Regions from separate parts of the Peribacillus sp. FSL E2-0159 genome, predicted to be linked through region 1. Evidence: riboswitches for the same ligand, from Rfam matches in the RefSeq annotation. Region 1 holds a riboswitch; each other region holds the start of a gene.

Region 1 (7,650 bases):
ATTAATTAGTACTTGTGCCTTGCAGGTTATTTTATATTTCGCCCATATCATCGTGGTCAAAATTATTATTTTTCTATCTGCAGACACACATTTCAACGACATATTGATTTAACAAAGGGAGACGCGAAAAAAGCAGTCGATGCATTGTTTGAAACGATCTCAAATTCGCTCGCTAAAGAGGAAAAGATCCAACTAGTTGGATTTGGCACATTTGAAGTGCGAGACCGAGCAGATCGAACGGGTAGAAACCCACAAACAGGAGAAGAAATACAAATTGCAGCTTCCAAAGTTCCTGCCTTTAAACCAGGTAAGGAATTAAAAGAGGTAGTTAAATAATTGTATAGTAATTTAATATAAACACTTTGGGGTGAGTCATTCTCCAGAGTGTTTTTTCTTAATGAAAAGGTAGGTTTTTACTTTCGCCTAAGATTACACAAGCGTTAGAGCATTGTGAATCTACTTCGTGCGGCTTGCACTACAGTCTGTACAAAAAGTAAAGAACACCTTTTTTACATTCTGTACGTGTCGCTTCGGCATTAAATGATTCTATAACGATGAATTGTAAGGCTCATGTTCGCCTACATTCCGTAGGTTCCTAATCCATTTACGGCTATCACCGCCATACCGAACGAGCCGAAGGCCGTAAGTTAAGAGATTAAAAGAATAAAAGGTCATAAGGATAGCAGCCGGGCGGCTGCATTTTTTTTATTATGTTTCCCCTCTGCCTTCCGAATCGTAAAACAGCTCAGGCCGGCTAACCTCCCAGTCGGTAGGACACCCGAACCTTTCCGGCAGGAAGCTAAGACGGCCAGTCCATCGATCAAGGGACAAAAAACTTTTTGATTAGGGGCGCTATCGCAACATCATAAACTTTTTGTGCTTACTCCCTTGACCGATTGCCTATGCGTGTCTTTCGTTCTACATGTCAAAGGGGAAAAGTAATCCCCCTATTGGGAACTAATTCGCTTCGCAAGGCAAATGAAAATAGGAAAGAAAAACCCACCAGAGAAAAAACCAAAAGGCCAACAAATAAAAAAATAAAATGAAAAGGATTTTAGAAAAGGGGATTAACCCCAATTTTTGAAGTGGTACGAATCAAGCAGGAAATCAGCGAAATGGTTGAACCGTTTGCGGCCTTTGGATGAAGAGTTGACGGTCGGGGATTTACTGGTGCTTTTGTTCATAGACTTTCTGAAAGGGATTAAAGAAAAGGGAAACTCTAGCCAAGCCATGAAGGCCATTTTATTGAACTTTGAGGATTACTTTTGATAAGCGGTCAAAAAATTAGGCACAGAAAGGATATTTCACAACTAACCTTTTATTAAGGATCTTTTGCACTGAGGTTCAAGGGTGATGAAATCCTGCGATTAAGCGAGTAATTGTAACGCTACTACTTCTGAATTCATTTATAAGGACCTATTTCGGTTTTCACGTAGTGAATGGGTGCAATTGAATTTGAACATCGAAGGGATATAAGTTTTGATGGGGATATTTTTAAATCATTACAAGAGCGGACTCTAAACGGGTTTGCTCTTTTTGTGTGATTGAAATAATGTTGTCCGCGGTCTATACGGGATGTCTTTATACTAGTTAGCGATGTACTACATCCAGTTGAGGCGTATAAAATTTGGAGGCAAGAGTAAGCTAACATACGTATATAAGCTGCCGCGGGAGGTGAGTAAGTATGAGTAATGATGCAAGAGGTTCTAAAAAAAATAAACCAAATGATGCAAACCATGTGAATGCTGAGACGAAAGCCAATCAAAGACGAATTACAGAAAAGAATAACCAAGAGAATAATGATAAGAAAGAATAATGGGAAGGTACAGTAGGGGCTGATTTTTTTTGATTCCACTATAAATTTCTTCTCATATAACTAAAAAGAGCCCTTGCCGATTACAGGAAAGCCCAAATTGAAAAACAAATCGATGACTCATTGAAAAACCGTAATAAGGTAGAATTTATCCGATTAACAAATGAATTAAAACGGACAACATAAAATGCAAACAGAACTTAATAAAAAAAGATAATTCCTAACTTAAGAAATAATGGATCAGGAAATCCTGCTTAATTTCCTGATTCATTTTTTTATTTAAGTGGTCTTAGAATGCTTGGAGGACCTCAAGTAGATTCAATGCTCCATCTATAAGAATAAATAAGAAAATTAAACCTAAATGACTGTTGTGTAAGAAAGCATTGTTTTAACATTCAATATAATTATCTTGGACCTTTACAAAAATTCAGGGCTTTCTTTTATGGATAGCCTAAAAACGCTATCAGAAGTGATGATCTATGTTTGGATATTTTACCATAAACCTCGTTAGAATATAAAAATTGCAACCACCTATATCTTAATTTGTCTACAGACTATAGAAAGTGCTTTTAGTAAAACTAAAACTATTTATTATTTACTTTTAGTTTGAAAGCCGCATTCCTCTGTTGAAAAATGCGGCTGTCTCTATAAATATCTCATTGAAAGCAAATAACAACAATTATTATATGGTTTAATACCCTCGGTTCCGATCTACCAATCCATTTAATGGTTGTTCGCTTAAAAATCTCCTTAAATTTTCAATAAAAAAGTTGCTCACTTCGTTAATCGTACTTGGTCCTGATAGATGAGAAGTGACAAACACATTCGGCATTGACCAGAAGACATGTTCTTTTGGCAACGGTTCTGTCTCAAATACATCGAGGGCTGCTCCCTGAAGATGTCCTGCTCGCATGACAGATATTAAATCCACTTCATCTATCAATGCTCCACGGCCAACGTTGATAAGGTAAGCGTTGGATTTCATCGCTAAAAGAAGGTCCTGGTTAATGATATGATAAGTGGAATCCGTTAAAGGAAGGGTTAGGACCAAATAATCTAGATCTTTTACAAATTCACCCCATTGATCTGGAGTAAAGTGGAGATCCACGAGTGTTGCTTGTTTTCCACTAAAGCTTAATCCATACACATTCATATCAAATGCTCGAGCTTTACGTACTAGTTCAGCGCCAATCGATCCAAGTCCAGCCACCCCGATTGTTTTCCCCTTTAGGGTTTCAGAAATGAAAGGATCCCACCTCCGCTCCAATTGCGATTGTTTCATCCGAGGGCCGTCTTTCACTATGTCCAAGAGAAACGAAAATACATATTCAGAGATGTAAGCACCAAATTGGTCAATAATTCGAGTTAATGTAATGTTTTTAGGTATCGATTTGTCTGCAATCAAATCATTGACTCCGGCTCCCATTGACTGAAACCAGCGAACAGATGAGGCCATTGGTTTACATAGTAATTGTGTAGGGAAATTCCATCCCAAAATAACTTCAGTACCTGGTAAATATTTTTCTGCTTCTTCAAAAGTTTTCGCTGCCTTCACCGATATAATCCCGTTATTGCGAATACAATCAGCATAAGCTTCAACCTCTGTCTGAATAGGACTAAATACAAGAATGTTTGGTTTGTGTGTACCACCCATTGACTCTCTCCTTATTGATTTTTTAAATATAGTATAAATTCTTCTACCAAAGACATTAACTTTTAATCTTACTTTAATAACTTACCACAAAAGTCCAATTCATACTTAAACTAACCAGCCTGTTACTTTTAGTAGAAACCTATTTACAAAGCCAGTCCCTTAAATATGATTATCAATGCCATTAGTATTTAAAAATATTATACATTTGACAAAAGCGATGGAATATCCAAAAAGTTCAGGGAATTTAATGAGGATCTTTGGCACCATAATCCCCTTTAGGTTAGGAACATATTAATTTACTAGGGGGTACCAATTTAATTCTGAAAAAGTTGTATCAGTAAATTCTTTAAGGCCCTTAAAAATTTCCTTAACGTTTTTTAAAATGGGTAATCGACCTAGCAAAATGCTTAGCGTTGAGTAGGGTGGGCTTGACGAGTTGCTTTATGAGCACTTTTTCAATAGCCCACCCCAACCATACTTGAAATTTTCCCTTCACACGGCTCTCCAGTATCTTCAATCCGTGACTGATTGCGTTAATTTCCCTGAATGGATTTGATTATGACATGTTCGGTACAAGTGTTTCCGTTGCCGCGCCGCCATTATCTATACCATCTTGGTTTTTCTTTTTGCTCTTTTCATTCTAAATCTTTAAGTGCTCAAATATAGTGCAATTCTACTTTGTTTGAGAACCGCATATCTCACATGAATCCGCGAGGAGGCTTTGAACTAATTCATTTCTTCCTTTCGTGTGTCCGTTATCCGGGGTATAGTTCAATAATAGAGAAAGGGCTATTTATAATACAAAGTAATTAAATGATAAGTAAAAAAGTGGATATAAATTATTGAAAATAAAAGTTTTTAGATCTCATCTAATTTGTTTCTCTTTATATTAACCATTAGCGCAGTAACCGCGTTCTTGTTGACAAAAAGGCTTTTATTATAAGTGCTTGTCTATAATTGTTTTATAAGAAAAAGTGGATTTACAACTAAACAAGAGCCCTATTCAATGTGGAGGGGGAGATGAAGGACAAAAAGAAATCGATAAGTTAAAGGAAAACGCGGTGAATTAAAGGTCAGGCTATATAATTAATGTTGGTTCAGTTGACGCAATAATATCTTTAACTTTATTATCTCTAGCTATTTCTACTAGCTTTATTTCCAGAGTCGTGCATCGATTAGAAAGCAGTGCACTTCTTTCGGAGTTGCACTGCTTTTTAAAATTTCTCCAGTTTATATGATTATTAATTAGAAAATCTGTATTAAAGACTCGCTAAATGAATCATTAGTTTATTTTTTTAACAAAATTGCTTCTACGTTACTAGGGTTTAGAGCTATTTGTAGTGCTCTTTTTTCTTCTTGGTTTAAAGGGACCAATGGTAAGCGGACACCTCCAACATTTATCCCTCGCATATTTAATGCTGATTTTACCGGTGTTGGGTTTGGTGCAGCAAATAAAGCTTTCATAATTGGAAGAAGGTTACGGTGTGCATTGGCAGCACCTTGGACATCGCCATTTTTAAAGCTATTGATCATTTCTTGCATTTCATTACCAATTATGTGTGAAGCTACTGAAACAATGCCTGTTCCACCGATGGCTAAAACCGGTAATGTTAACCCATCATCGCCGCTGTACAATGTAAAATCGTTAGTTGTTTTGCTGATGATTTGTGCCATGGCATCTAAGTCACCACTTGCTTCTTTTATTGCCACAATATTGTTGATTTTTGAGAGGTTGACAATCGTCTCTACTGACATGTTCACAACACTTCGTCCGGGGATATTATATAGCATTACCGGTAATGATGTTGAATGGGCAATAGCACTAAAGTGCTGAAATAATCCTTCTTGAGACGGCTTGTTATAGTATGGGGTAACGAGCATGATTCCGTCGACTCCTGCTGCCTCTGCTTGTTTTGTTAAGCTGATGGAAGCCTTCGTGTTATTTGAGCCAGTTCCAGCTATGACTGGAACTCTTCCATCAACAACTTCTACAACCATTTTGAATAAATCCACTTTCTCTTCTGCAGTTAATGTAGGAGACTCCCCAGTTGTACCAGCTATTACTAATCCATCAGTACCATTAGCAATTAAATAATTTACTAGAGTTCTCGTAGCATTGAAATCAACCTCATCATTATGATTAAACGGGGTAACCATTGCGGTTAAAACTTGGCCAAAATTCATAACTTCACACCCTTTTGTATAATTTTTTTTAAAAATTCAGAGGTGGTTAGGGCCATTCAGGAATAAACGCAAAAAAGCAACAACGAGGATTCGCTGCTGCAGTAGAAACAATATTTATCAAAAAAATGTTTCCGCGCGTAAGATAGCCCTCCATATAGTTTCCTATATGACAGTCCTGTATTTTTTCAATAGCAGAACCAGCTTCAAGAACATGAGATTCTTTCCGCTTCGGCAAATCCCCCTTTCCACAATAGTCATAGGATCTCATTCTCCTCAAAATGTGTACTAATGGTCTTTGCTCCTCTATCCTCACTTCAAAAAGTATGAAGTAAGAAAATATTTAATTGACTGTAATATAACAGGGAATCCTTTCTAATGCAAGTCCAATTTTGAAGTTTTATTAAAAATACATGGATAATCGATGGAAAAGGCTAGAAGCTCTTCTCTTTGTGGGTGGCCCTTTTTATTGAGCTTACGTGGGGCGGGTAAATCAAGATTGTGAAGGATTGTACTTAAACTAACGGGTGCGTTAGCTGAAGAACGGAGCTGTCTTTAAGGCAGCTTTTTCTTATGGAACTAAAGGGGCAGGATATTGTTATAACAATCCTTTGTAAATCTTATTTTGTTATAATGGAAATAAAATCTTAACTATTTTTAGGAGATAAAATGTTTAAGAAAATTAAGACTTGGGCGAGAAATTTAAAACGACAGATTTTTATCCTTTACTTTGCTTGTAAAGATGAAAGGGTACCTTGGTATGCAAAAGTATTTACGGCTTGTGTTGTAGCTTATGCATTCAGTCCGATTGACCTAATACCTGATTTTATACCCATTCTTGGCTACTTAGACGATGTAATTCTCGTTCCAATAGGGATAATGCTTGCATTAAAGATGATACCAAAGACTGTATTAACCGACTGTGAAGTTAAGGCAGAAGAAATGATGAAAAACGGTAAGCCGAAGAATTGGATAGTCGGCTCAATGATAGTATTAATTTGGGGCTTAATTATAATATGGGCTATTATTAATATTTATCGCATACTCCATTAACGGGTGCGTTAGCTGAAGATCGGAGCTGTCTTTAAGGCAGCTTTTTCTTATGCAGCTATCGGGGCAGTTTAGTTATCCATTTGATTCGTAGCAAGTTGCTCTTTTATCGTTATTCTTTGTTAAGTAGTATTGTTGTTTTTCAGGTATAAAATATGATATTCGAAGGTTTCTTTATTAATGTTAAAGGAATATCCTACTTCAGAGGCGGTATTAAAAGCCGGAGAAAGTAGACTAGCAGAGCGTGTAATGGAGTTCTGTCCTAGCCATGGGAAAAAGCAAAATAATGGATTCCGCATCTCGAAATCCATTTAAAAAAGCGTGTATGAAAGTCACGTAATCAATCTTCGTATGTATATTGAGTTTGCTTTTTCATTACCAGGGTCACCTTTCTGATTTGGAAGATCGTATAGTGGCCCTGGCAAATGAACTGGAAGAATATAAGATCATCCAATCGATTCCCGGTATCGGAGAAAAAATCGCAGCCACGATTATCTCTGAAATTGGTGAAATCGATCGGTTTAATCATCCGAAAAAACTGGTTGCCTTCGCTGGAGTAGATCCAAGTGTTCATTCATCGGGAAAGTTTACGGCAACCATTAATCGTATAACAAAAAGAGGTTCGAGCAGACTACGTCATTCTCTGTAACTTGCCGTATTATGCGGCATAAGAAGTTCAAGGAACAAAAAGCTTAAAGCATTCTATGATAAGAAAAAATCAGAAGGAAAACCTGCCAAAGTGTCAATCGTTGCCTGCATGAATAAGTTGCTTCATTGGATTTACGCTCTATTAAAGAGAAAAGAAACGTTCCTAGATTTAGCCTAATTAACGGTTTTGTGAAACAGAGAAAAATCCTTCCAAAGGGTTTTGGAGGGTTATTTGGCATGGCCAAAAATAGTATATCATAAGGGAAATGAAAATTTTAGAGAAAGATATTGACATCCTATTAGC
Region 2 (7,650 bases), 2.3 Mb from region 1:
CTGTTTGATCTTACTATATCTCGTAAGCACACTGATCAAGAAAACAGCCACTAAGCCTGCCAGGGCAGCACCTATTAGAAAGTAGGAAGTGGATTTCACTCCAGTTAACATAAAGGCGACACAGATACCGGGTAACGCTGCATGTGCGAGCGTGTCGCCAAGCAAAGACTGCTTTCTGAGGTAGGCAAAGCTGCCGATGACCCCGCTGCTTAATCCAAGGAACATCGTGCCAAGCAATATCCACCTTGTATTTGGATCAGTAATAATATCCAGTATGTTCATCGTGTACACCTCATTTTAATAAAAGGCCGGCCTTAGTGTCTGATAGTATTGCTAGGCGGCCTCCATATGTTGCCTGTAAGTATTCGGGAATGAACACTTCTTCTGTCGGACCTATTTTCATCACCTTTTTATTCAATAACATCGTCCAGTCGAAATATTCCTTCACGGTGGATAGGTCATGATGCACAACCAGAACGGTTTTGCCTTTTTCCTTCAATTCCATCAGCAATTGTATGATTGCTTTCTCCGTTGCCGCATCCACCCCTACGAACGGTTCATCCATAAAGTAAATATCCGCTTCCTGTGCCAATGCACGGGCCAGGAATATCCGTTGCTGCTGTCCACCTGATAGCTGGCTGATCTGGCGGTTAGCGTATTCAGCCATTCCCACCTTATCTAGGCACTCCATCCCCTTCTGCCTCTCGGACTTCCCTGGTCGCTTCAGCCATCCGAGATGACCATATCTGCCCATCATCACGACATCGAGTGCGTTGGTTGGAAAATCCCAATCCACTGACTCACGCTGTGGTACATAGCCGATACTCTTCCTCATCGATTTATAAGTCGAACCCTTTATTGTGATTTGCCCCGAAATTTTTGGGATCAATTCGAGTATTCCCTTTATCAAAGTGGACTTCCCTGCTCCATTGGGGCCTATGATACCGATTAAATTCCCTTCCGGCACCTCAAATGAGACATCCTCGACAACCGGCTTCTTATGATATGCAATCGTTAAATTCTCGACCTTCAAAGCTGCTTGATTCATAGTTTCTCCCCCTTATTTCAAAGCATGAACGATGGTGTCAGTATTATGACGGACCATCCCGATATACGTTCCTTCTTCCGTCCCTTTTTCACCCATTGCATCCGAGAACAATTCACCGCCGATTTCAACTTTGTGTCCCTGCTTCCCTGCACCTTGAATGACAGCCTCGATAGCCTTCCTTGGTACGCTTGACTCAATGAAAATCGCTTTTATTTTGTTCTCCACAAGATAATTCCGCATATCAGTAACATCTTTTGATCCATATTCCGATAATGTATTGATTCCTTGGAGACCCCTTACGTCCAGGCCATATGACTGACCGTAGTATCCAAAAGCATCATGTGCTGTAACGAGCACCCGTTGATCTTCTGGAATTTTATTAATTTCATCTTGAACATATTTATCAAGTTCCTCCAATTGCAGAACGTACTCTTCATAATTTTCACGAAACTCCGCTTCATGGTCCGGATCATTGGCAATCAACTCTTTCTTAACTGTGTCCGCCGCTACGATCCAAAGCTTTACATCAAACCATACGTGGGGATCATGTTCCGTAGCACTCACTTTGCGTAGCTGGTTCTCCTTGAAGTCCTCCGTTACGGCAATCGTCGGTTTATCCTTGCTCATCATTTCGAATATATCCGTCATTTTCCCTTCAAGATGCACACCGTTATAAAAAATCATATCAGCCGAATCCAGTGTCTCCACATCACCCTGTGTCGCTTTATATAGATGGGGGTCGACTCCCGGACCCATTAAACTGGTAACCTCGACATGTTTACCGCCGATATTCTCAACCAAATCCCCAATCATTCCCGTCGTTGTAACGACGTCCAACTTGCCATTGCCGTTATCCTTTTCGGCCGTATCATTGCCGCACCCTGTTAAAATCAGCAATGCAGCAAGCACGCCCCCAATAGATTTTAGAAAACCCATCCATATTCCCTCCCTTTTTCATCTCTCTAAAATAGTTTGCCATGTGCAAAACTAAATGTAAATTTTTTTACATTGTCGTAAATGCTAAAAAGTTTCCTCTACACAACTTATTTTATACTATACACAACTATATAAAAAAAGTGCAACTATTTTTTCAAACATTTCAAAAGGCCAATGACTTTTACACACAGCAAAAAATGTCTGGAATCTCTACTAGGGAGCTTCCAGACAGTCAGTCATTTCTAGGGAGAGTACTTCTTCCCGTACATGAAACGTAACGATGAAGTTATATTTATATTGTGGAGTTTTAATGGTGAATATAAACTTGGGGAGCTTTTTTAATGTTTATGGCGGGAAGACGTGAAATTCACGAGTAAACATGCGGATTTCACGAGTAATGCCGTGGAATTCTTTACAGGCATTCAGCATTCCAAATGCATTGCCACTCACTTTTCCTGTTTTAAGGAAATTGCCAAGTACGCAAATCCCAATTCGATTCCGCAAAGCACAAACAGGGTGATTAAAGTTTGGAACATCATGATCCCCTCCTCCTCTAAGATTTAAACCAATCTTAAAGGATGAAACCCATACCAGAACAAGACCTTATTTGAAGAAATCTTCAACAGCCTCATTCGGTTCTCTTGCCCTGAAATGGGTTTCATACTGTACAATATAAAAAAAGAAAAAACGGTGATACCATGACAAATATTAAAGAAATTGCTCAATGCGCTGGTGTATCTGTCTCAACAGTGTCTCGTGTATTGAATGATCATCCTTATGTAAGCCCCGATAAAAGAAAGAGCGTTTTAGAAGCCATCGATCGTTTGAATTATTCGAGAAACATCAACGCCATTCATCTTTCAAAAGGCAAAACTAATCTTATCGGCATCATCATCCCCTTCAACAATCATCCATATTACGGGGCAATCGTCAACGGAATCACTAAACAGGCAAATGCAATTGGCTGTCATATCGTCATCTTTCAAACAAATTATGACAGAGAGAAAGAAATCCAGGCTTTGAATATGCTGCAAATGAAGCAGCTCGATGGCATTATCGTTTGTTCAAGGATTTCGGAAATGAAAGTCTTTTTGGATTATCAAAAATACGGACCGATCATCTTATGTGAAGATACAGCCCAGGCTGAATTCTCATCCATCAGCATTGATCATTATGCAGCTTTCTCCTGTGCCCTTGAGTACGTGATTACTAAAGGATATAAGAAAATTGGATACAGCCTTGGCCGTAAAAAGAGCAGAAATAGTTCTCATCGTACAAAGGCCTTTAACGATATCATGAGTAAACATCAACTGATAAACAATAAAGAATGGCTGTTTGAAGGCAGTTACCACATCAAAGACGGTGAACAATTGTTTCAGGAATGGAATTCAATGTCAGATAAACCTGAAGCCATAATCATCACGAATGATGACACGGCGGCAGGCTTCATTCTTACCGCTAAAAAATCGGGTATAAGGGTACCGGAAGATGTGGCCATTCTCGGCTTCAATAATGATAGCCTTAGTGAAATGCTCGACATCACGACCATTTCCTTACCGCTGGAATGGATCGGGAAAATGGCAGTGGACTTATTTGAGAATCCTGAAGTGGTCAAACATGTAAAACTGGAATACTCCCTAATTAAAAGGAGGACCGTCTAGTTATCAGGATCCTTTATTTTAGTATATCGACATTTGAATTCTTCCTTACTGCCATCATTCAATAACTAGGAAAAAATAACCACACAAAATAATCATTGCGATATCCTAGAAGTTATTTTATAATTTTGATATAGTAAAGTTTACTCAGTTGCTAGCAATCTATTAGCGATTGCATGAATTTCATGAGTACAATCGTCCGACGTCACTTACAAGCTGGCGCAACGATTTTAGAAAATTGAATACTTCCTCATTTACCGATGAGTTAGAGGCTGCATCTTATAAAAGTAAAACGGACGAGATTCTGGAAAATTATAGACTCCGTTTGAAAGGATAAGTTGCCGAAGTTAGGGTATATTCCATGTATATTCTTGCTGGCGGTGTTACCGAACAGGAACACCACTGTCACGTTTTTTCAAAAGCGTGGGGAGCTATCTTCGGAAGGATAAACGGGTTTATTATAAACAGCCGTCGATCTTTTTCGACTGCTGTTTTTTTATTTTTCGTTCCCTTCCAATAAAAAGGAGTGTAACATCAATTGTCAAATTCACAATCAGCATCAAGCCCTACTGAACTGAAAAGGAGCCTGAAAGCGCGTCATTTAATGATGATTTCATTAGGTGGAACGATTGGAACAGGTTTATTTTTAGCAAGTGGCGGTGCCATTCATTCAGCCGGTCCCGGCGGTGCCTTGGTGGCATACGCGATCATCGGCATCATGGTTTATTACTTAATGACAAGTCTTGCAGAAATGGCAGCGTTCATGCCAGTGGCCGGTTCGTTCCGTGTCTATGCATCCAAATTCGTCGATCCGTCTTTCGGTTTTGCGATTGGTTGGAACTACTGGTATAACTGGGCAATCACCATTGCCGCCGAATTGGCAGCCGTTGTCTTAATTATGAAGTTCTGGTTCCCGGATAGCCCTTCATTTATCTGGAGTGCAATTGCGTTAATCACTATGTTTCTTATCAATTACATGTCAGTTAAAGGTTTCGGGGAAACAGAATTCTGGTTTGCCATGATCAAAGTCGTGACAGTCGTCATTTTCTTGATCACGGGTGTTCTGATCATTCTCGGAATCATGGGTGGGAATGACCCAATTGGTTTTTCCAATTTCACAATGGGCGAAGGTCCCTTTAACGGAGGGTTCTTCACGATTCTAGGCGTATTCATGGCTGCCGGCTTTTCATTCCAAGGAACGGAATTGCTTGGAGTGACTGCTGGTGAAAGTGAAGATCCAGAAAAAAACATCCCAAAAGCGATCAGATCCGTTTTCTGGCGCATCCTCTTGTTCTATATTCTTGCAATTTTCGTTATTGGAATGATCATTCCGTTTACGGATTCACGTTTATTGAGTCAAGATGTTGCCGTAAGTCCATTCACGCTTGTATTTGAACGTGCTGGCCTTGCATTTGCTGCATCCATCATGAACGCGATCATTTTATCATCCGTACTCTCTGCCGGTAACTCTGGCATGTACGCTTCAACCCGTATGCTATGGGACTTGGCACGGGATGGGAAAGCACCGAAATTCCTTGGCAAGTTAGATAAAAGAGGAGTACCCGTAAATGCACTTATCGTGACTTCTTTAGTTGGCTGCGTTGCATTCTTAGCTTCGTTTTTCGGGGATGGCGTCGTTTATATTTGGTTATTGAACGCTTCAGGCATGGCGGGGTTCGTCACCTGGGTCGGGATTGCGATTGCCCATTATCGTTTCCGCAAAGCCTACGCAGCTCAAGGCCTCGATATGAATGCTTTACCATACCGGGCAAAAGGCTTCCCATTCGGGCCTATATTCGCACTTGTCCTTTGTATAATCATTATCATCGGACAGGGGTACCAAGCTTTTAGCAGCGATGGGATCGACTGGAATTCAATGTTTGTTTCCTACATTGGCTTGATTCTATTTTTCGTCCTATGGTTCGGCTATAAAATTAAGCATAAAACGAAAATCATTCCCCTTGAGGAATGTGACCTTAAATCAAAATAATACGCAAAGGACCTGTTCTTCTCTAATCGGAGAAGAACAGGTCCTTTTTTTCATTTCAAATGATAAACACGGCATTCATATGGACGCAGGGGTTTGCTGGAGATTCCTTCTTCCTCCTGATCATAATTGCCGATCAGCCTTGTGGCAGAATAAGCATGCAGCTCCTCAGGCAAAGTAAAGGAGGCCTGCTCTTCTTTAAAGTTGCATAGTACCAACAGCTTTTCTTCTTCAAACGATCTCGTATAGGCAAATATTCGTTCATCTTCTGGCCAAAGCAGTTCAAAACGGCCATAAACGACGATTTCATGTTCCTTGCGTAATTGGATAAGCTTTTTATAAAAATGAAAAATGGAATTCGGATCATTGTAGGCTATTTCTGCATTAATCTCGGGGAAATTTGGATTAACCTTAATCCAAGGAGTCCCTTTCGTGAATCCTGCGTTCCGGGAGTCATTCCACTGAATCGGTGTCCTCGCATTATCCCTGCTGCGGGCGTGGATGGCTGACATCATCCGCTCTTTTGACCAGCCATGTGTATTGACGAGTTCGTCATATGAATTCAATGTTTCGATATCCCGGTATTCATCAATGCTTTCAAATGCAACATTGGTCATGCCCAGCTCTTCCCCTTGATATATATAAGGTGTCCCTCGAAGCATATGAAGACAAGCGGCAAGCATCTTTGCGCTTTCAATGCGATACTTTCCATCGTTACCAAACCTTGAGACAACCCGGGGCTGATCATGGTTGTTCCAGTATAAACTGTTCCAGCCATCCCTCTCCAAACCAGTCTGCCACTTGGAGAGAATTCGCTTTAAATCGGTTAGCTTCCATTTATCGTTACTCCATTTCCCTTCCGGTCCGCACCCCAAATCCATATGTTCGAATTGAAAGACCATATGTAGCTCACCACGATCTTTACCTGTGAACAATTGCGCTTCCTCCGGTGTGACGCCTGGCATCTCCCCAACCGTAATCACGTCATATCCGGAAAGTGCCCGTTGATTGATTTCCTGTAAAAACTCATGTATGCGCGGTCCATTCAGGAAAAAGGGGCTTCCATCACCATACAGCTTTTCATGATGAACGGCTCCATCTGAATAGCTTTGATCTTTTGAAAGGAAGTTAATGACATCCATCCGGAAGCCATCGACACCCTTATCCAGCCACCAAGTCATGATGCTGTAGATTTCTTCACGGAGCTTAGGGTTCTCCCAGTTTAAATCCGGTTGTTTCCTGCTGAATAAATGTAAATAATATTCATCGGTTCCTTCATCATGTTCCCATGCTGAACCTTTAAAAATGGACTCCCAATTATTTGGTTCTTTCCCATTCCTGCCAGGTTTCCAAATATAATAATCACGTTTCGGATTATCTTTTGAGGATCGGGATTCCTTGAACCACGGATGTTCATCTGAGGAATGGTTGACCACCAGGTCCATCATGATCTTCATACCACGTTCATGAACCGCCTTCAACAACCTATCGAAATCTGCCATGGTCCCGAATTCAGTCATGATTGATTTATAATCACTGATATCGTACCCATTATCATCATTGGGAGATTGATAAACCGGGGATAGCCATATCACGTTCACTCCCAGCTCTTGTAAATAATCGAGCTTCATAAAGATCCCGTTTATATCCCCTATCCCATCTCCATCACTATCCATAAAACTCCTTGGATACACTTGATACACAACTGCTTCTTTCCACCATGCTTTGTCCATGCCTTTCCCCCTCTTTAGCCGCATTGATATAATCATTACACCAATACCCCTATTATAAAGGGGGAAACTTCAGAATATTCTACTTTTATTCAGCTATTCCCGTTTGAATCATTTCAATATCCAGATCCACCTCGATTGGAATATGGGGATATGCCTTCTCCCAATGTTTTTGATCGAAATTTCTTGTTTTACTTTTTGCATGATCACCGAGTGCAATCGGATCTATATTGTTCTCCTGAAACATAATTACCATCTCATTTAATTTTTCACCAATGACACGCTCTGCCC
Region 3 (7,650 bases), 2.3 Mb from region 1:
TCATTGATGTTAATTTTCTTGTAACGTTCCATCAGTTCAAGAATCTTGTTATCCGTTTCTTTCAGCTTGTCATTGTAACGAACTACAGTAACATGCTGTGTCATCCACTCACCAAGTTCCTTGTGAAGGACGTACGCATTTTCGTTACCATCAAGAGACATAACTTCATTCCATTTTTCCTGTTCTTGTTTCTCGTACCCTTCATACAATGAAGATGGAATGGATTCTGAAGTTTTATCAAGGCCTTCAATATATTTAACGGCATTCGGTCCAGCTACTGAACCGCCATAGATTGCAGAAAGAAGTGAGTTCGCACCAAGTCGGTTACCGCCATGTTGAGAGTAGTCACACTCACCTGCAGCGAATAAACCTTTGATGTTAGTCATTTGGTCATAATCCACCCAAAGTCCGCCCATAGAATAGTGAACGGCAGGGAAAATTTTCATTGGAACTTTACGAGGATCTTCACCCATGAATTTCTCGTAAATTTCAATGATTCCGCCAAGTTTTATATCAAGTAATTTAGGATCTTTATGTGATAGATCCAGGTAAACCATGTTTTCTCCATTAATGCCAAGCTTCATGTTCATGCATACGTCGAAGATTTCACGAGTCGCGATATCACGAGGTACTAGATTACCATAAGCAGGGTATTTTTCTTCAAGGAAATACCAAGGTTTTCCGTCTTTATATGTCCAGATACGTCCACCTTCACCACGAGCGGATTCACTCATTAGACGAAGTTTGTCATCTCCAGGGATTGCTGTCGGGTGAATTTGAATGAACTCACCATTTGCATAATTTACACCTTGTTGATAAACGATGGATGCTGCTGATCCTGTATTGATCATTGAGTTAGTCGATTTACCGAAAATGATTCCAGGGCCGCCGCTCGCCATGATGACTGCGTCGCCAGGGAATGATTTGATTTCCATTGTAGTCAGGTTTTGAGCTACGATACCGCGTGCTGTTTGCTCATCATCGATAACAGCTCCAAGGAATTCCCAGCCTTCATATTTCGTTACAAGGCCTTCAACTTCATAACGGCGAACCTGCTCGTCCAATGCGTAAAGTAATTGCTGACCAGTTGTTGCACCAGCGAATGCTGTACGGCTATGTTGAGTACCACCGAAACGACGGAAATCAAGAAGACCTTCCGGAGTACGGTTGAACATAACACCCATACGGTCAAACATGTGGATGATCGATGGTGCTGCTTCGCACATCGCTTTAACCGGCGGTTGGTTAGCCAAGAAATCTCCGCCATAAACTGTATCGTCGAAGTGGATGTATGGAGAATCCCCTTCACCTTTTGTATTTACTGCCCCGTTGATTCCGCCTTGGGCACAAACTGAGTGAGAGCGTTTAACAGGCACTAAAGAAAATAAATCAACCTGTTGTCCCAGCTCTGCTGCTTTGATCGTAGCCATTAATCCAGCTAGACCTCCACCAACGATAACTATTTTACCTTTACCCAATTCTGTCACTCCCTTATTTCCATTAGCCAAGCTATGTTTTTCCTAATACTTATAAATGAACTCTATCTTCTTATACGAAAGCGAAAATTGCGCTAACTCCGATATAAGAAAGAAGAACGAAAACGATCAATGTAAAGTAAGTCATGATTCTTTGCGATCTTGGTGAAACTGTCAGACCCCAGCTCACTGCAAATGACCATAATCCATTAGCAAAGTGGAAAATTGCTGAGATAATACCGACAATATAGAATCCAATCATGAATGGATTAGAGAAAATTTCCGCCATCATATCGAAATCAACTGTTGCCCCTAGAGCTGCTTGAACTCTAGTTTGCCAAATATGCCAAACAAGAAAGATCAAAGTTATGATTCCAGTCAAGCGTTGCAGCATGAACATCCAGTTACGGAAGAATCCAAATCTTCCTAAATTGTTTTTTGCTGTAAAGGCAATGTAAATTCCGTACACAGCATGGAAAAGGATTGGTAGATAGATGACGACCCATTCAACCAAAATCTTTACGGGCGTAAATTCAATCAAATGAACTGCCCCATTAAAAGTCTCTTCTCCTTTTGTTGCCATAAAGTTTACCGATAAATGAAAAATTAGGAATAGACCAATTGGAATTACTCCTAGAAGTGAATGAAGCCTGCGATTCCCAAACTCACGATTCTTTGCCACTAAGTGCCCCCCCTTAATTTGTGAAAAATCATGCAAAGATAATCTGGTGGCTACCTTTTATCTCCGCGTGAAAATATAGTATAGAGTCAAAAAACTCCTCTATACTCCCTTTACAATTATGTGACATGTCCATTTTACTCCTGACTTCTATGTGCGTCAAGAAAACGGATACAAGAAATCTCTTTTTCAGAATAGATTTTATTGGATTAAATTGCCTATTTTTTATCTGTCAAGTATATATTTTGGAGAAATTACTAATTAATCTATTAATATCCCGGAATAATTTCTCATTTTTTTCCAATTGTTATTTAAATAAATAAAAAACAGTATAATTTGCAAAAGAAATACGTTTATAATAGATTTACAGAAAGAGGCGATAAATTATGAAAAAAAATATTGCTGCTGCGATAGAAGAAGAGATTCATACTGAAGAAATTCAAACTGAAGAATTCAAAGTTCCAGCTTTCGGGTACGAATTAATCAGAGAAGTTCTATTGAACGATATTCTCGGAAAAGACTCTAATCAAATCCTCTATTGGGCAGGTAAACAATTAGCAAGAAAATTCCCACTGAATGGCGATCAGGAAGTTATTGAATTTTTCCAAAGCGCGGGATGGGGCAATCTGGAAATCTTGAAGTATACGAAACACGAAATGGAATTATCCCTGACGGGTGAAATAATCAGCCGCCGCTTGGATTTACACCCTGATTGTCACTTCCAGCTTGAAGCCGGTTTCCTTGCCGAGCAGTTTACACTGCAAAAAAAATTCCTCAGCGAATCAACGGAAGAAATCAAACGCCGCGCAAAAAAAGTGATATTCACCATCCAATGGGATCCCAGAGATCCAATCTAATAAGCCCTTAAAACAGACTTACCCTTTTTACCGGAAGTCTGTTTTTTATTGGACTCCTTACACTTAAGCTAGCACATTTGCATGCTGACCAAGTTTAAATGCTTCATGAAGAGATTCAACCGCCTTCACCATTTCCTTTTCATTGACGACAGTCGAAACTTTAATTTCCGATGTGCTGACCATTTTCACCTGGATGCCTGTATTGGCCATCACTTCAAACATCTCGGCAGCCACTCCTGGGTTGGATACCATACCAGAACCGACGATCGACACTTTGGCCAACCCGCTTTCCGTTTCGACTCGATCGAATCCCAATTGTTCTTTATTATTTTCCAGCACGATCAAGGCCGCTTCTGTATCTTCGCTTTTTGTGGAAAAAGATAGATTGGTCGTATCCTCGGCAGTCATGCTTTGAATGATGATGTCTACATTAATCCGGTTTTTCGCAAGTGTCGTGAAAATTGTGGATAGTGCACCAAGTGACTGGGGCAAACCATATATTGTGACCCTCGTAATACTGTCTTCAAAAGCAATGCCTCGTACAATTAAGTTTTCTTCCATAGTTGCTTCCTCCTCAATGATCGTTCCTGATTCTCTCTCCATGCTTGAACGGACTTCAAGCGGAATTTGATAATTTTTTGCATATTCGACTGCCCTTGGATGAAGGACGCCCGCCCCCAGGTTGGCAAGTTCCAGCATTTCATCGTAAGAAATGGATTGGAGTTTTCGCGCGCCTTCTATGTAGCGTGGGTCTGTTGTGAAAACACCCGTTACATCCGTATATATATCGCATCTATCCGCATTCAGCGCTGCAGCGATGGCGACCGCCGTCGTATCGGAACCACCTCGCCCTAAGGTAGTGATTTCCCCATTTACATCGTTCCCCTGGAAACCGGCTACGACCACTATTTTCTTCTCCTGAAGCTGAGCTTGGATCCTTGAAGCATCGATGTTTAAAATCCGGGCATTCCCATGAACGGATTCCGTTTGCATGCCAGCCTGCCAGCCCGTATACGAAATGGCTTCATATCCTTCTTCAATCAATGCCATCGTTAAGAGGGAAATCGTTACCTGTTCCCCAGTAGTCAATAGCATATCCATTTCCCTCTTGCTCGGGGTTCCGGAAATATCCCGGGCCATGGAAACCAATTGATCCGTTGTTTTCCCCATAGCTGAAACAACGACGACTACCTCATTTCCATTCTCCGCTTCCTCGATTACCCGATTGGCAACATTTTTGATTTTTTCTACGCTACCGACGGATGTTCCGCCGAATTTTTGAACGATTAATGCCATCCTCATGCACCCTCTCTAGTTTTTAGGCAATAAAAAAAGCAATGAGAAATATCTCATTGCTGTGGTCACATATCTAATACTGTAAACACAGTGAGATAGCTCTCCAGGGTATAAACCCTGACAATCCGCCATTTATTAAATGTCGGACCAGGAGAACAAGGTATGAGTCTTGTCTTCCTTCGGCGTTATCCCCTTTCAAAACCTTTCATGGAAGCTCATACTTCTCCAGGTTTTTACTCTTGAATTCCGCACCTCTATCAGCACTTTTAAGTTGTCTAGTTAAAAATTCTTTTTAATCATAGCATAGAGATTTATCGGTAGCAAGATTATTCTTGTAATTTTCTAACGATTCCCTCGGCTACCCCTTTTGGCATGCCAGCTTCCATGATCTCCTCGGCTGTTGCCTCTTTGATTTTCTTCAATGATCCAAAATGCCTTAATAATTGCTTCCTTCGTTTTTCCCCGACTCCTGGAATATCATCAAGCTGTGAGTGAACCGCATTTTTCCCGCGCAGCTGGCGATGAAACGTTATCGCGAACCGATGCACTTCATCCTGAATTCTTTGCAATAGGTAAAATTCCTGGCTCCGTGAATCAAGAGGTACGAGTTCAAGAGGATTTCCGATCATCAATTGCGATGTCCTATGCTTTTCATCCTTAATGAGGCCTGAAAGTGGTATATCAAGGCCCAATTCATTTTCCAGAATATCCCGAACGGCTTCCACATGTCCCTTTCCGCCATCAATGATGATTAAGTCCGGAAGCGGCAGTCCTTCTTTCAATACTCGGGAATACCTTCTTCTGACCACTTCACGCATCGATTCATAATCATCAGGCCCCTGGACAGTCTTGATCTTATATTTGCGGTACTCCCTTTTTTCCGGCTTCCCATCAATGAACACGACTAAAGCGGAAACAGGGTCACTTCCCTGGATATTGGAGTTATCGAAAGCTTCAATTCGATGCGGGGTGTAGATACCCAGTTGGTTCCCGAGGTTTTCCACCGCATTGATCGTTCTTTCTTCATCCCTTTCAATCAAAGAGAATTTTTCCTGAAGGGCGATGGAGGCATTTTTATTCGCCAATTTAAGCATGTCTTTTTTCGCTCCCCGTTTCGGGTGAATCGTTTTGACACCAAGCAGCCCTTCGGCCATTTCGGCATCCACTGATTCAGGCAGCAAGATTTCCTTTGGTTTAAAGTGGTTCGTAATCTCATAAAACTGACCGAGGAATGTAAGAAGTTCCTGTTCGGGTTCATCGTAGACCGGAAAAAGTGAAACATCCCTTTCTATTAATTTACCCTGCCGCACAAAAAATACCTGAACGCACATCCAGCCTTTATCATAGGCAAAGCCAAATACATCCCTGTCGATGAAATCGGTCGTCATCATTTTTTGCTTTTCCATCGTAATATCGATGTGGGCAATCTTGTCACGGAACTCCTTGGCCCTCTCGAAATCGAGCTCTTCTGATGCCTCCAGCATTTTTTCAGTCAGTTCTTTTTTTATTTCAGTATGCCCGCCGTTCAAGAACCGGTTGATATCATCCACCATTTTTTTATATTCCTGTTCCTCTACTTCATATACACATGGGGCCAGGCACTGGCCAAGGTGATAGTATAGACAAACACGATCCGGTAAAGTATTGCATTTTCTTAGGGGATAGATGCGGTCGAGCAATTTTTTCGTTTCGTTAGCTGCAAAAGCATTCGGATAAGGACCGAAATATTTCCCTTTGTCTTTTTTGACTTTTCGCGTAATGATTAAACGTGGGTGGCGTTCCGCAGTCAGCTTGATGAAAGGATACGTCTTATCATCCTTTAGCATGACATTATATTTTGGGTCATGTTTTTTGATTAAGTTCAACTCTAAAATAAGAGCCTCGATATTGGAAGAGGTGACGATGTATTCGAAATCCTCAATCTCATTCACGAGCCGAAATGTTTTTCCATCATGGGATCCCGTAAAATAAGAACGGACACGATTTTTCAACACCTTCGCTTTGCCTACATATATGATCGTTCCCTGACGATCTTTCATTAAATAGCAACCAGGTTGATCGGGAAGAAGGGCAAGTTTATTCTTTATTTGTTGATTCATGCATTCAGCCTCCTGTTCTCCCATTTTTACAATCATTATATATCAAGATAGCGAAAAAAGCTTCAAGTCCGCAGACTTGAAGCTTTTTTTAGCTAACTTACTATTTATTACGCGTGTTTTGCAATAAGTTCAGCAAGTGCTTCTTTAGGTTGGAAACCAACAACCTTGTCAACCACTTCACCGTCTTTAAGGACGATTAATGTCGGGATGCTCATCACACCGAATTTTCCAGCTGTTTCTTGGTTTTCATCTACATCCACTTTTACGATTTTTGCTGTATCGCCAATTTCAGTATCAAGCTCTTGAAGAACAGGAGCGATCATTTTACAAGGTCCACACCATGGAGCCCAAAAATCTACAAGAACGACACCTTCGCTAGTATCTGTTGTGAAAGTTTGGTCAGTTGCATTTACAATAGCCATATATAATTCCTCCTCAAATTTACTCAAATAACTAAAGACAGTATATCATTGTTGTTAGAATCGATGCTAATATTTTGCTTCAGTGGTAGGATGTCCAAAAAAAGAATTAACATGCAGGCCAAAACCCTTGCCTCGCCCAAAGAAAGGGGCAAGACATGTAACGGCTTATGCCGCATGTCTTGCCCTCATCTGTATTATTTCTCTTACGCGTTAACTTTAAGTTTTTTGAATTCTTCCGTAAGTAATGGAACGACTTCGAAAAGGTCTCCGACGATTCCATAATCAGCCACATTGAATATGTTAGCTTCCGGGTCTTTGTTGATGGCAACGATGACCTTTGAGTTGGACATCCCCGCTAAATGCTGGATCGCACCGGAAATTCCGCAGGCGATATAAAGGTCAGGTGTTACGACTTTACCCGTTTGCCCGATTTGCAAAGAGTAATCGCAATAGTCTGCATCACATGCTCCGCGGGAAGCTCCTACCGCACCGCCAAGAACTTGTGCCAGTTCCTTTAATGGTTCAAAACCATCTTCACTTTTCACGCCGCGGCCACCTGCGATGACTACTTTCGCTTCTGAAAGGTCGACCCCTTCACTAGCTTTTCTAACAACATCTTTAATGATTGTGCGTAAATCCTTAATATCCACACTTAATGTAGAAACATCACCAGAGCGGGACTCATCTTTTGCTAATGGTTCAATATTGTTCGGACGGATTGTCGCGAATATCACGCCTTCTGTAACAATTTTCTTTTCAAATGCTTTACCGGAATATATCGGGCGGGTGAAAACGATATTTCCGCCTTCTTCTTCAATGGAT

What was found. A riboswitch is a leader RNA that binds a small molecule or an ion and turns the genes downstream of it on or off. The one in region 1 is predicted to bind lysine.
Region 2: it holds a riboswitch for lysine, as region 1 does, so the genes downstream of both, NYE63_RS26535 (amino acid permease) here and dapA (4-hydroxy-tetrahydrodipicolinate synthase) in region 1, are expected to answer to the same signal.
Region 3: it holds a riboswitch for lysine, as region 1 does, so the genes downstream of both, NYE63_RS20540 (aspartate kinase) here and dapA (4-hydroxy-tetrahydrodipicolinate synthase) in region 1, are expected to answer to the same signal.

The regions. Positions count from the first base shown of each region.
Region 1 covers NZ_CP152053.1:1,893,605-1,901,254, forward strand. Annotated here, with positions in the region: gene NYE63_RS09395 (HU family DNA-binding protein) at 76-336, shown strand; gene NYE63_RS09400 (hypothetical protein) at 1,081-1,269, shown strand; gene NYE63_RS09405 (hypothetical protein) at 1,685-1,816, shown strand; gene NYE63_RS09410 (D-2-hydroxyacid dehydrogenase) at 2,505-3,467, opposite strand; gene dapA (4-hydroxy-tetrahydrodipicolinate synthase) at 4,755-5,651, opposite strand; lysine riboswitch at 5,787-5,965, opposite strand; gene NYE63_RS09420 (YkvA family protein) at 6,318-6,701, shown strand; partial or broken gene NYE63_RS09425 (IS110 family transposase) at 6,858-7,524, shown strand.
Region 2 covers NZ_CP152053.1:5,404,532-5,412,181, forward strand. Annotated here, with positions in the region: gene NYE63_RS26515 (metal ABC transporter permease) at 1-282, opposite strand, end outside; gene NYE63_RS26520 (metal ABC transporter ATP-binding protein) at 293-1,048, opposite strand; gene NYE63_RS26525 (zinc ABC transporter substrate-binding protein) at 1,061-1,984, opposite strand; gene NYE63_RS26530 (LacI family DNA-binding transcriptional regulator) at 2,683-3,645, shown strand; lysine riboswitch at 3,901-4,084, shown strand; gene NYE63_RS26535 (amino acid permease) at 4,181-5,632, shown strand; gene NYE63_RS26540 (alpha-glucosidase) at 5,683-7,362, opposite strand; gene NYE63_RS26545 (Ger(x)C family spore germination protein) at 7,448-7,650, opposite strand, start outside.
Region 3 covers NZ_CP152053.1:4,201,974-4,209,623, forward strand. Annotated here, with positions in the region: gene sdhA (succinate dehydrogenase flavoprotein subunit) at 1-1,478, opposite strand, end outside; gene NYE63_RS20530 (succinate dehydrogenase cytochrome b558 subunit) at 1,549-2,157, opposite strand; gene NYE63_RS20535 (YslB family protein) at 2,541-3,011, shown strand; gene NYE63_RS20540 (aspartate kinase) at 3,075-4,307, opposite strand; lysine riboswitch at 4,396-4,572, opposite strand; gene uvrC (excinuclease ABC subunit UvrC) at 4,634-6,406, opposite strand; gene trxA (thioredoxin) at 6,514-6,828, opposite strand; gene NYE63_RS20555 (electron transfer flavoprotein subunit alpha/FixB family protein) at 7,032-7,650, opposite strand, start outside.